3 regions of the Nonomuraea sp. NPDC001699 genome follow, and region 2 is predicted to be linked to each of the others. Evidence: riboswitches for the same ligand, from Rfam matches in the RefSeq annotation. Region 2 holds a riboswitch; each other region holds the start of a gene.

Region 1 (3,265 bases), on a different contig from region 2:
GAGACGCTGTACTTCCAGTACGGCCGGTACCTGCTGATCGCCTCCTCCCGACCCGGCTCGCTGCCGGCCAACCTCCAGGGGGTGTGGAACGCGTGCAACTCGCCGCCCTGGGAGTCCGACTACCACACCAACATCAACCTCCAGATGAACTACTGGCCCGCCGAGCCGGCGAACCTGGCCGAGACGGCGGTGCCGTACCAGGAGTTCGTGGCGGGGCTGCGCGCGCCCGGACGCGAGACCGCCAGGTCGATCTTCGGCACCGAGGGATGGGTGGTGCACTCCAACACCAACCCGTTCGGGTTCACGGGGGTGCACGACTGGCCCACGTCGTTCTGGATGCCGGACGCGGCCGGCTGGCTGGTGCGCCAGCTCTACGAGCGTTACCTGTTCGACGGCGACGAGGGTTACCTGCGCGGGCACGCCTACCCGGCGATGCGCGAGGCCGCCGAGTTCTGGCTGGCCAACCTGCGTCCCGACGTGCGCGACGGCAGCCTGGTCGTCTCGCCCGCCTACTCGCCCGAGCACGGCGACTTCACCGCGGGCGCGGCCATGCCGCAGCAGATCGTCCGGGACCTGTTCGCCTGCACGGCCGAGGCCGCGCGGACGCTCGGCGTGGACGCCGAGTTCGCCGGACGGCTGCGCACGGCGGCCGACCGGCTCGATCCCGGGCTGCGCGTCGGCTCCTGGGGGCAGCTCCAGGAATGGAAGGCCGACCTCGACGACCCCGCCGACCGGCACCGGCACGTCTCCCAGCTCTACGCCCTGCACCCCGGCACGCAGCTCACCGCTCCCGAGCACTTGGCGGCGGCGCGCACGACCCTCGAAGCCCGCGGCGACGGAGGCACGGGCTGGAGCATGGCCTGGAAGGTCAACTTCTGGGCCCGGCTCAAGGACGGCGACCACGCGCTGAGCATGCTGAGCGGGCAACTGCGGTCCAGCACGCTGCCGAACCTGTGGGACACGCATCCGCCGTTCCAGATCGACGGGAACCTCGGCGCGACCGCCGGGGTGGCCGAGATGCTGCTCCAGAGCCACGCCGGCGTCGTCGAGCTGCTGCCCGCGCTGCCGTCCGCCTGGCGCGCGGGCTCCTTCGACGGGCTGCGCGCCCGCGGCGGCTTCACGGTGGGCGCGACCTGGAGGGACGGCGTGCCGGCCGAGGTCAGGCTGACGTCGGCGCGCGGCGGGACCGCCCGGCTGCGCGGCCCCGGGTTCGCGCTCGACCTGGAGACTAGGGCAGGGGAGAGCTACGCGCTGTCGCCAGCACGCTGAACCAGGTGCGGTGGGTCACGCTCGACTCGTGCCAGGCGACCGCGAACCCGGCCGAGTCCAGCGCCGTGAGCAGGTCGCCGGCGTCGCGGTGGACGAACCAGCGCTCGTACTCGGTCCGGTAGGGCACCGGCTCCCACCCCTCGCCGTCGCCCAGGGCGGTGGTCAGCGCGAGCACCCCGCCGGGGCGCAGTGTCGCGTGCCAGGCGCGCAACGTCGACTCGGTCTGCTCGGACGGCACGTGCACGAGGGCCGCGGCCGACCAGATGCCGTCCAGGGACGCGGGCGCCAGCGGCGGGTGCCGCAGATCGCCCAGGACGGTGGGAACGCCTCGCCCGGCGGCGAGAGCGGCCATCCCGATCGACAGGTCCACGCCCACGGTGGACAGGCCGCGTCCGGTGAACCAGGCCGACTCGCGCCCGGGGCCGCACCCCAGGTCGGCGACCGTGGCTCCGGCGGGAAGGGATGAGGCGAACCGTTCGCGGAAGGCCGCGAACGAAGGAAGAGGGACGGTGAACCGCTCGTCGAACTGGTTCGCGATGACGTCGTAGGTGGCGGTCGTGTGCGCAATGGGATCAGACATCCCCTTGATCCTGCCACGCGCGAGGTTATGATCGCGGTGACCAACGCGGGAGCCCGGTGTGGACCGGGCTGAGAGGACGGCTGCCAGCCGCCGACCGCCAGAACCTGCTCCGGATAATGCCGGCGAAGGGAGTTTGCGCGATGAGCGACGCGCGCTTTTCCAAGATCCACATCGGTGACCTCCAGGTGCCCATGCGCGAGGTCAGGCTGTCGAACGGCACGTCGGTGCGGCTCTACGACACCTCAGGGCCGTCGCGTACCGACCGCTCGGCGTGGGGGTCCCCGGTCACCCAGCTCGGCGCCGCGCGGCGCGGGGTGGTCACCAAGGAGATGGAGTTCGTGGCCGTCCGGGAGGGCATGACGCCCGAGTTCGTACGGCAGGAGGTCGCGGCCGGCCGGGCGGTCATCCCCGCCAACGTCAACCATCCCGAGTCCGAGCCGATGGCCATCGGCAGGAACTTCCTGGTCAAGATCAACGCCAACATCGGCAACTCGGCCGTCACCTCCTCGATCGAGGAGGAGGTCGAGAAGATGACCTGGGCCACCCGCTGGGGCGCCGACACGGTCATGGACCTGTCCACCGGGCCGAACATCCACGAGACCCGCGAGCAGATCATCCGCAGCTCGCCCGTACCGGTCGGGACCGTGCCGATCTATCAGGCGCTGGAGAAGGTGGGCGGGCGTCCGGAGGCGCTGTCGTGGGAGGTCTACCGCGACACGCTGATCGAGCAGTGCGAGCAGGGCGTCGACTACGTGACGGTGCACGCGGGCGTGCGGCTGGCGCACGTGCCGCTGACCGTCCGCCGCAGGACCGGCATCGTCTCGCGGGGCGGTGCGATCATGGCCGCCTGGTGCCTGGCCCACCACCGCGAGAGCTTCCTGTACGAGCACTTCGACGAGATGTGCGCCCTGCTGGCCCGCTACGACGTGACGTTCTCGCTGGGCGACGGCCTGCGCCCGGGGTCGATCGCGGACGCCAACGACGAGGCCCAGTTCGCCGAGCTGCGCACCCTGGGCGAGCTGACCAAGGTCGCGCACGCGCACGACGTGCAGGTGATGATCGAGGGCCCCGGCCACGTGCCCATGCACAAGATCAAGGAGAACGTCGACCTGCAGCGCGAGCTCTGCGACGACGTGCCGTTCTACACCCTCGGCCCGCTCGTCACCGACATCGCACCCGGCTACGACCACATCACCTCGGGCATCGGCGCCGCCATGATCGCCTGGTACGGCACCGCCATGCTCTGCTACGTCACCCCCAAGGAGCACCTGGGCCTGCCGAACCGGGACGACGTCAAGACCGGCGTGATCACGTACAAGATCGCGGCGCACGCGGCGGACCTGGCCAAGGGCCACCCGCAGGCCCAGGCATGGGACGACGCGCTCTCGGAGGCCCGGTTCGAGTTCCGCTGGGAGG
Region 2 (3,265 bases):
CACCGGGAAAGGCATCGCGGCCTGCAGTTTCGAGTCCGAGAACGTCGTGTACGAGCGGGTGGCCAAGGAGGTCGGCACGTTCATCGGGCCCGACGCCCGCCGTCTCGACCCGGTGCGCCGGGAGCTCGACGCGTACTTCTCCGGGCGGCTGCGCACGTTCGCCACGCCGGTCGACCTCGCGCTGGCCACGCCGTTCGCCCGTAGCGTGCTGCAGAAGACCATGGCCGTCCCCTACGGCACGACCACGACGTACGAGGAGATCGGCGCGAGCATCGGACGGCCGCGCGCGCTGCGCGCGGTCGGCAACGCGGTCGGCGCCAACCCCGTCTGCGTGATCGTGCCCTCCCATCGGGTGGTCCGTGAGGACGGCGAGCTCGGCGACTACGCCGGAGGCGTGGCCGCCAAGCAGCACCTGCTCAACATCGAGCGCCGCGTCTCAACGGCCCGCTGACCGGCGCAGGCCCCTGGTCAGCCCACCGGTCAGCCCACCGATCAGCAGGGTCACCAGGGCGGCGACGAGCGCGCCGCCGAGCGCGCCGTTCATCCACGTCTCCCTTGTGAAGCCGACCGCGTCGCGGGCGGCCGCCCAGAAGTCGTCCCAGCCGGCGACGGTGGGCGTCGAGGTGGTGAACCAGTAGGCGGCGAAGCCGAGCGCCCACGGCAGCAGCATCAGCCAGCGCGAGGGCGCGTCCTCGGCGGTGTTCCAGCGGGCGGCGCCGCCGAGCACGAAGTAGTCGACGGCCAGCACCGCGAACATCGGCACGAACACCGCGCCGATCACGCCGAGGAACGCGCCGTAGGAGGTGACGTCCACGACCAGGGCGATCGCGGTGGTGAGCACGCCGATCGCGGTGGAGACGACCCGCCGGTCGACCTTCGGCATGAGGTTCTGGAGCGAGACGGTGGTGGAGTAGACGTTGGCGAAGGACTGGTCGGTCTCGCGCAGCACCAGGATGCCGAAGAACAGCGCGCCCAGCGGCGCCACGACGAACGGCTGGAACACGACCATGCCGTCGGCCTGGACCGCCTGGGCGCCCGCGATGGCCACCGCGTACACGCCGAGGGCCAGGCAGGCCACCTGGGCGACGGTGTAGCCGCCGACGACGCCGGTGAAGGCGGCCCGGCTGGAGCGCGAGTGCCTGGCGAAGTCGGCGGCCATCGGCACCCACGACACCGACAGGGCGATCACGTAGTCGACGGCCGGGGCGAAGGCCGTCCACGACCCGCCCGTGTACGTCGGCGCCTCGCCCAGGAACGACACGGTGAACCAGATCAGCGACACGATCACGCCGACGGTCACGTACCGGCGCAGCAGCCTGATCGACCCGAGCGGCCAGACGGCCAGCGCGGTGGTCAGCACGCCCGCCACCACCACCCACACCTGGTACGGGACGTCCCCGAAGATGGCGTTCGCGGCCTTGGCGATCACCCAGAGCTCGAAGGCCCCCCAGCCGAGCATCTGCACGATGTTCAGCACGGACGGGACGTACGACATCTTCGCCCCGAACAGCCCGCGCAGCAGCACCATCGCCGGCCGCCCGGTCTGCGTGCCGGGAATGGCCGACAGGCCCACCATGGCGGTGCCGATGAGGCTGCCGACCACGGCGGCCGTGAGCGCGGCCACGAGGCTGAGCGGCGCGCCGCCCAGCGGGTCGATCAGGATGAGCGCCCCGGAGAAACCGAGGAGGCTGACACCGAGGTTGGCCCAGAGCGCGCCCTGGTCGAGGACGCCGAGGGTCTTGGGGGGCGCGCCGTCAAGGGTCAGCGGAACTTCGTCGACGACATGCGTCATCGCACACTCCCTACGCCGGCATTACCCGGACAGGTTCAGGCGGTCGGCAGCGGCTGTGTTGCTGCCCTCTCAGCCCGGCACCCCGAGCTCCCGCGACTATGCAGTTGGCGCCCTCATCATGCCTCAATGGCGGCGGAACCGCCACAGTGGGGCATTCAGGCCACGAACGGCTGCTGCCCGGTCTCGCTGACCATCGGACGGCGCGCGAACTCCCACGACTGCATGCCGCCGCCCACGTTGACGGCGTCGCGCCCGAGCTGGTTGAGCCACGCCGTGACCTGCATCGACCGGCCGCCCACCCGGCACACCACGTAGACGGTGCGGTCGGCGGGCACCTCCTCGACGCGGCCCTGGATCTGCGACATGGGGATGTGCACGGCCTCGGGGGCGTGGCCGGCCAGCCATTCGTCCTGTTCGCGGACGTCGAGCAGGTAGGCGTCGTCGGGAACGGCGGTGGCCTCGATCTCTGGAACGGTCATGCTTCCATCATCCCGCGCCCGGGACCCTACTTGAGCAGGCGCGACATCCGCCGGTCGGCGAGCGGCCTGCCGCCCGTCTGGCAGGTCGGGCAGTACTGGAGCGAGGAGTCGGCGAACGACACCTCGCGGATCGTGTCGCCGCACACGTCGCACGGCTGGCCCGCCCGGTTGTGCACGCGCAGCCCGGACTTCTTCTCCGCCTTGAGGTCCTTGGCCGCCAGCCCGTGCGCCCGCTCCACGGCGTCGTGCAACGTCGTCACGATGGCCTCGTGCAGGTCGGCGATCTGCGCGTCGGTCAGCGTCGCCGCGATCTTGAACGGCGACATCCTGGCGGCGTGCAGCACCTCGTCGGAGTAGGCGTTGCCGATGCCGGCGATCACCTTCTGGTCGCGCAGCAGGCCCTTGATCTGGGCACGGTTGCCGCCCACGATGCGCTTGAGCGCCTCGACGGTGAAGGCGTCGTCGAGCGGGTCGGGGCCCAGGGCGGCGACGCCCGGGACGTCCTCCGGCTTGTCGGTGACGTAGACGGCCAGCCGCTTCTGCGTGCCGGCCTCGGTCAGCTCGAACCCGGGGGCCAGGCCGTCGTCGTCGGGCGCCAGCCGTACGCGTACGGCCAGCGGCCCCTTGCCCGGCCGCACCGGCCGCGCGCCGGACAGGTCGTCACGCCAGCGCAGCCAGCCGGCGCGGGCCAGGTGGATGATCAGATGCAGGCCGTCGCAGTCGAGGTCGAGGAACTTGCCGTGCCTCGACACGCCCGTGACGGTGAGCCCGCCGAGCGCGGTGACCGGCGGGTCGAACGTCTTGAGCGCCTGGAAGGCGACGACGTCCACGCCCGCGATCGAACGGCCGACCGCCCGCTCGCGCAGGAAGTGGGTGAGCGACTCCACTTCGGGAAGTTCCGGCATGCCACCAGGGTATGGCGCGCGCCGGACCGTCACGCGACTACGGCACGTCCCAGAAGGCGAGTTCGTGGGCCATGCCCTCGGTGAACAGC
Region 3 (3,265 bases), on a different contig from region 2:
CGCCCTCCTCCACGGCCGCGGCGGACGCCTCGGCGATGGAGTGGGTGGACCGGCCGATGACGATGTCGTCGCCGAGTATCTCTCGCGCGACCGTCACGGGAAGGTCGTCCTGCCCCAGGTGGAGCACGTCGGGCCGGGCGGCGTAGGCGATGTCCGCCCGGTCGTTGACGGCCAGCAGCTTGCCGTGCCGGTCGCAGGCGTCGCGGAAGACTTCCAGGAGCGCGAGTTCTTCGCGTGCCTCCAGGCCCTTCTCCCGCAGCTGGATGATGTCCACGCCGCCGGCCAGCACCGCATCGAGGAACTCTGCCAGGTCGCCGCGGTCGCGGCGGCCGTCGGTGCAGAGATAGAGGCGGGCCTCAGAAACCGAGGGCCTGGGCACGCCGCTTGACCTCCGTGTGACGGCCGGCCTTGATCGCCTCGATGGGCGACCCCGGCAGGGACTCGTCTGGGGTGAAGAGCCAGCGCAGCGACTCCACGTCGTCGTAGCCGGCGTCGAGCAACACGGTCAGTGTGCCGGGCAGGCCCTTCATCACGTCCTTCCCGTCGAGGAACACCGCGGGCACCTGCGGCCCGCCGCCGCCGCGGCGTACGCCGAGCAGCTTGTGGTCCTTGAGGAGTTGCTTGGCCCGCCCGATCGAAAGGTCGAGGCGTGAGGCCACTTCGGGGAGAGTGAGCCACTCGTCGACGAGCTGGTCGGTCTCCCGGTCGATCTGTGCAACAGAAAGCGTCACGAAACCACAACTACCACATGCCGTCCTTGCTCAAACAACACAATCCCGTAGGGGGACCTCTGGATCTACCAGGCGTTCTGTGTCGAGGCGGTGACCGCCTTCGATGATCCTACGGCCCTGCACGTAGTCCCGGGGCCGGTCGACGGCGAGCACCGCGGCGAGGGTGTCGCCCGAGGTCAGCCAGACGGCCGACCACTTGCCCTCGGGCTCGCCCCGGTAGACCAGGCGGTCGCCGGAGGGATGGTGGCCGATGTACTGGACCATGTGGCCGAACTGCTCGGACCAGAAGTAGGGCGCCGGATCGTAGACGGCCTCCTCGCCCAGCAGGGTCGCGGCGGCGACCTCAGGCGAGCCGAGCGCGGTGTCCCAGTGCTCGACGCGGAGCCGGGTGCCGTAGCGGCGCGACCACCAGGCGGCGCAGTCGCCGGCCGCGACCACACCCGGCATGGACGTGCGCAGGTGCTCGTCGGTGACGACGCCGTTGTGCAGGTCGATGTCGGAACCGGCCAGCCATTCGATGGCGGGCCGCACGCCGATGCCGGTGACGACCACGTGGGCCTGGACGAACTCGCCGCCCACCAGCCGTACGCCGCCCTCGTCCACCTCGTCGACCATGGTGTTCAGGCGCAGGTCGATGCCGTCGTACCAGTGCAGGGTGCGGGCGCCGATCTCCGGGCCCACGGCGTTGGCCAGCGGGGTGGGGCCGGCCTCGATCACGGTCACCGTGCAACCGGCCTTGCGGGCGGCGGTGGCGACCTCGGCGCCGATCCAGCCCGCGCCGATGATCGCGACGTGCGCCCCGGCCACCAGCCCGGCGCGCAGCTCGTGGGCGTCGTCGAGGGTGCGCAGGACGTGCTGGGGGCCGTCGCCGGGCACGGTGATCGGCTCGGCGCCGGTGGCGATCACCAGGCCGTCATAGCCGAGCTCGCCCTCGGTCGTCTCCAGGACGCCCTGGCGCAGGGCCTTGGCGGTGACGCCGGGCCAGAAGTCGATCTCCAGCGCGTCGAGGTCGGCCTCCAGGAAGCTGGAGTCGGCGGCGCCCGACAGGACGGCCTTGGACAGAGGCGGGCGGTCGTAGGGCCGATGGCGCTCCTGGCCGATCAGCGTGATCCGTCCGGTGAAGCCGCGCCCGCGCAGCGCCTCGGCGCTCCGCAGCCCGGCCAGGCCCGCTCCCACCACTACGACATGGTTCACGTTCATGACCATAACGGGGGCCGTGCCGGCGCGTCGCACCGAGGCCGTAGGCTGGGAGGGCAAGACGCGCGGGAGTCCGGCCGTCACCGGGCTGAGAGGAAGGCTTGAACGGGCCTTCGACCGCAAGACACCTGATCCGGATCATGCCGGCGAAGGGAGCGCGGATGAATGTGATCGTGGGCGGCGGGGTCGTCGGGTTGTCGATCGCCTGGCGGCTGGCCCGAGCGGGGTCGCCCGTCACGGTGGTCGACCCGGCCCCGGGCCGCGGGGCCTCCTACGCGGCGGCCGGGATGCTCGCCCCCGTCAGCGAGGTCGCCTACACCGAGGAGCCGCTGCTGCGGCTGGGGGCCGCGTCGCTGAACCGGTGGCCGTCCTTCGCGGCCGAGCTGGCCGCCGACGCGGGGCTGGACGACGGGTCTGCCGCAGGCTTCGCCACAGGGCTCGCCGGTGGCACCGGCTCGGGCTTCGGCGCGGGGCTCGCCAGTGGGTCCGGCGCGGGATTCGGCGGCGGGTTCGGGCGGGTGGCCGGGGAGGCGGGGTCGATGGAGGCCGCGCGCCGGGGGCTCGACCTGCGCGCCGACGGCACGCTCGACGTCGCCTTCGGGGCCGACGACCTCGCGGCGCTCGACGACCTGGCGGCGTTCATGGACAAGCTGGGGCTCCGGGTGGAGCGGCTGACCGGGCGCGAGTGCCGCCGCCTGGAGCCCATGCTGGCCCCGTCGGTGCGCGGCGGGCTGCTGGCCCCCGGTGACGCCTGGGTCGACCCGCGCCGCGTCACGGCGGCGCTGCTGGCCGCGCTCGACCGGCTGGGCGTGCCCCTGGTGCGGGCGCGGGTGACCGGGCTGCTGCGCGACGGCGACACCACGACCGGCACTGGGACCGACGCTGGGATCGGTGCTGGGACCGGCGCTGGGATCGGGGCGATGACCGGGGCCGCGGCGGGTGCCGTGATCGGTGTGCGCCTCGAACCCGACCCGGGTCAGCCTGGCGCCGCCGTGCGGGAGATCGCGGCCGATCGCGTGGTGCTGGCCGCCGGGGCGTGGAGCGGAGAACTGGCCGGCGTGCCGGTACGGCCGATCAAGGGACAGATCATGCGGTTGCGCTCGCCGCAGCCGCTGCTCGGGCGGTGCGTACGCGGGATGGTGCACGGCGCCCCCGTCTACCTCGTCCCCAGGGGCGACGGCGAGCTGGTGCTCGGGGCCACGCAGGAGGAGCTGGGGTTCGACACCCGGGTGACCGCCGGCGGGCTCTACGAGCTGCTGCGGGACGCCAGGGAGCTGGTGCCGGGCGTCACCGAGCTGGAGGTCGCCGACGTGGTCGCCGGGCTGCGGCCGGGCACC

What was found. A riboswitch is a leader RNA that binds a small molecule or an ion and turns the genes downstream of it on or off. The one in region 2 is predicted to bind thiamine pyrophosphate.
Region 1: another riboswitch for thiamine pyrophosphate. It lies ahead of thiC (phosphomethylpyrimidine synthase ThiC); the one in region 2 lies ahead of ACWCSU_RS19140 (purine-cytosine permease family protein).
Region 3: another riboswitch for thiamine pyrophosphate. It lies ahead of ACWCSU_RS11990 (FAD-dependent oxidoreductase); the one in region 2 lies ahead of ACWCSU_RS19140 (purine-cytosine permease family protein).

The regions. Positions count from the first base shown of each region.
Region 1 covers NZ_JBSFGF010000001.1:681,589-684,853, forward strand. The annotation lists gene ACWCSU_RS03280 (glycoside hydrolase family 95 protein) at 1-1,269, shown strand, start outside; gene ACWCSU_RS03285 (class I SAM-dependent methyltransferase) at 1,229-1,849, opposite strand; TPP riboswitch at 1,885-1,997, shown strand; gene thiC (phosphomethylpyrimidine synthase ThiC) at 1,990-3,265, shown strand, end outside.
Region 2 covers NZ_JBSFGF010000005.1:522,509-525,773, reverse strand. The annotation lists gene ACWCSU_RS19145 (methylated-DNA--[protein]-cysteine S-methyltransferase) at 1-451, shown strand, start outside; gene ACWCSU_RS19140 (purine-cytosine permease family protein) at 437-1,792, opposite strand; TPP riboswitch at 1,783-1,896, opposite strand; gene ACWCSU_RS19135 (rhodanese-like domain-containing protein) at 1,948-2,271, opposite strand; gene ACWCSU_RS19130 (Fpg/Nei family DNA glycosylase) at 2,298-3,176, opposite strand; gene ACWCSU_RS19125 (TenA family protein) at 3,214-3,265, opposite strand, start outside.
Region 3 covers NZ_JBSFGF010000003.1:392,707-395,971, forward strand. The annotation lists gene thiE (thiamine phosphate synthase) at 1-379, opposite strand, end outside; gene ACWCSU_RS11980 (Rv2175c family DNA-binding protein) at 357-731, opposite strand; gene ACWCSU_RS11985 (NAD(P)/FAD-dependent oxidoreductase) at 762-1,931, opposite strand; TPP riboswitch at 1,984-2,100, shown strand; gene ACWCSU_RS11990 (FAD-dependent oxidoreductase) at 2,090-3,265, shown strand, end outside.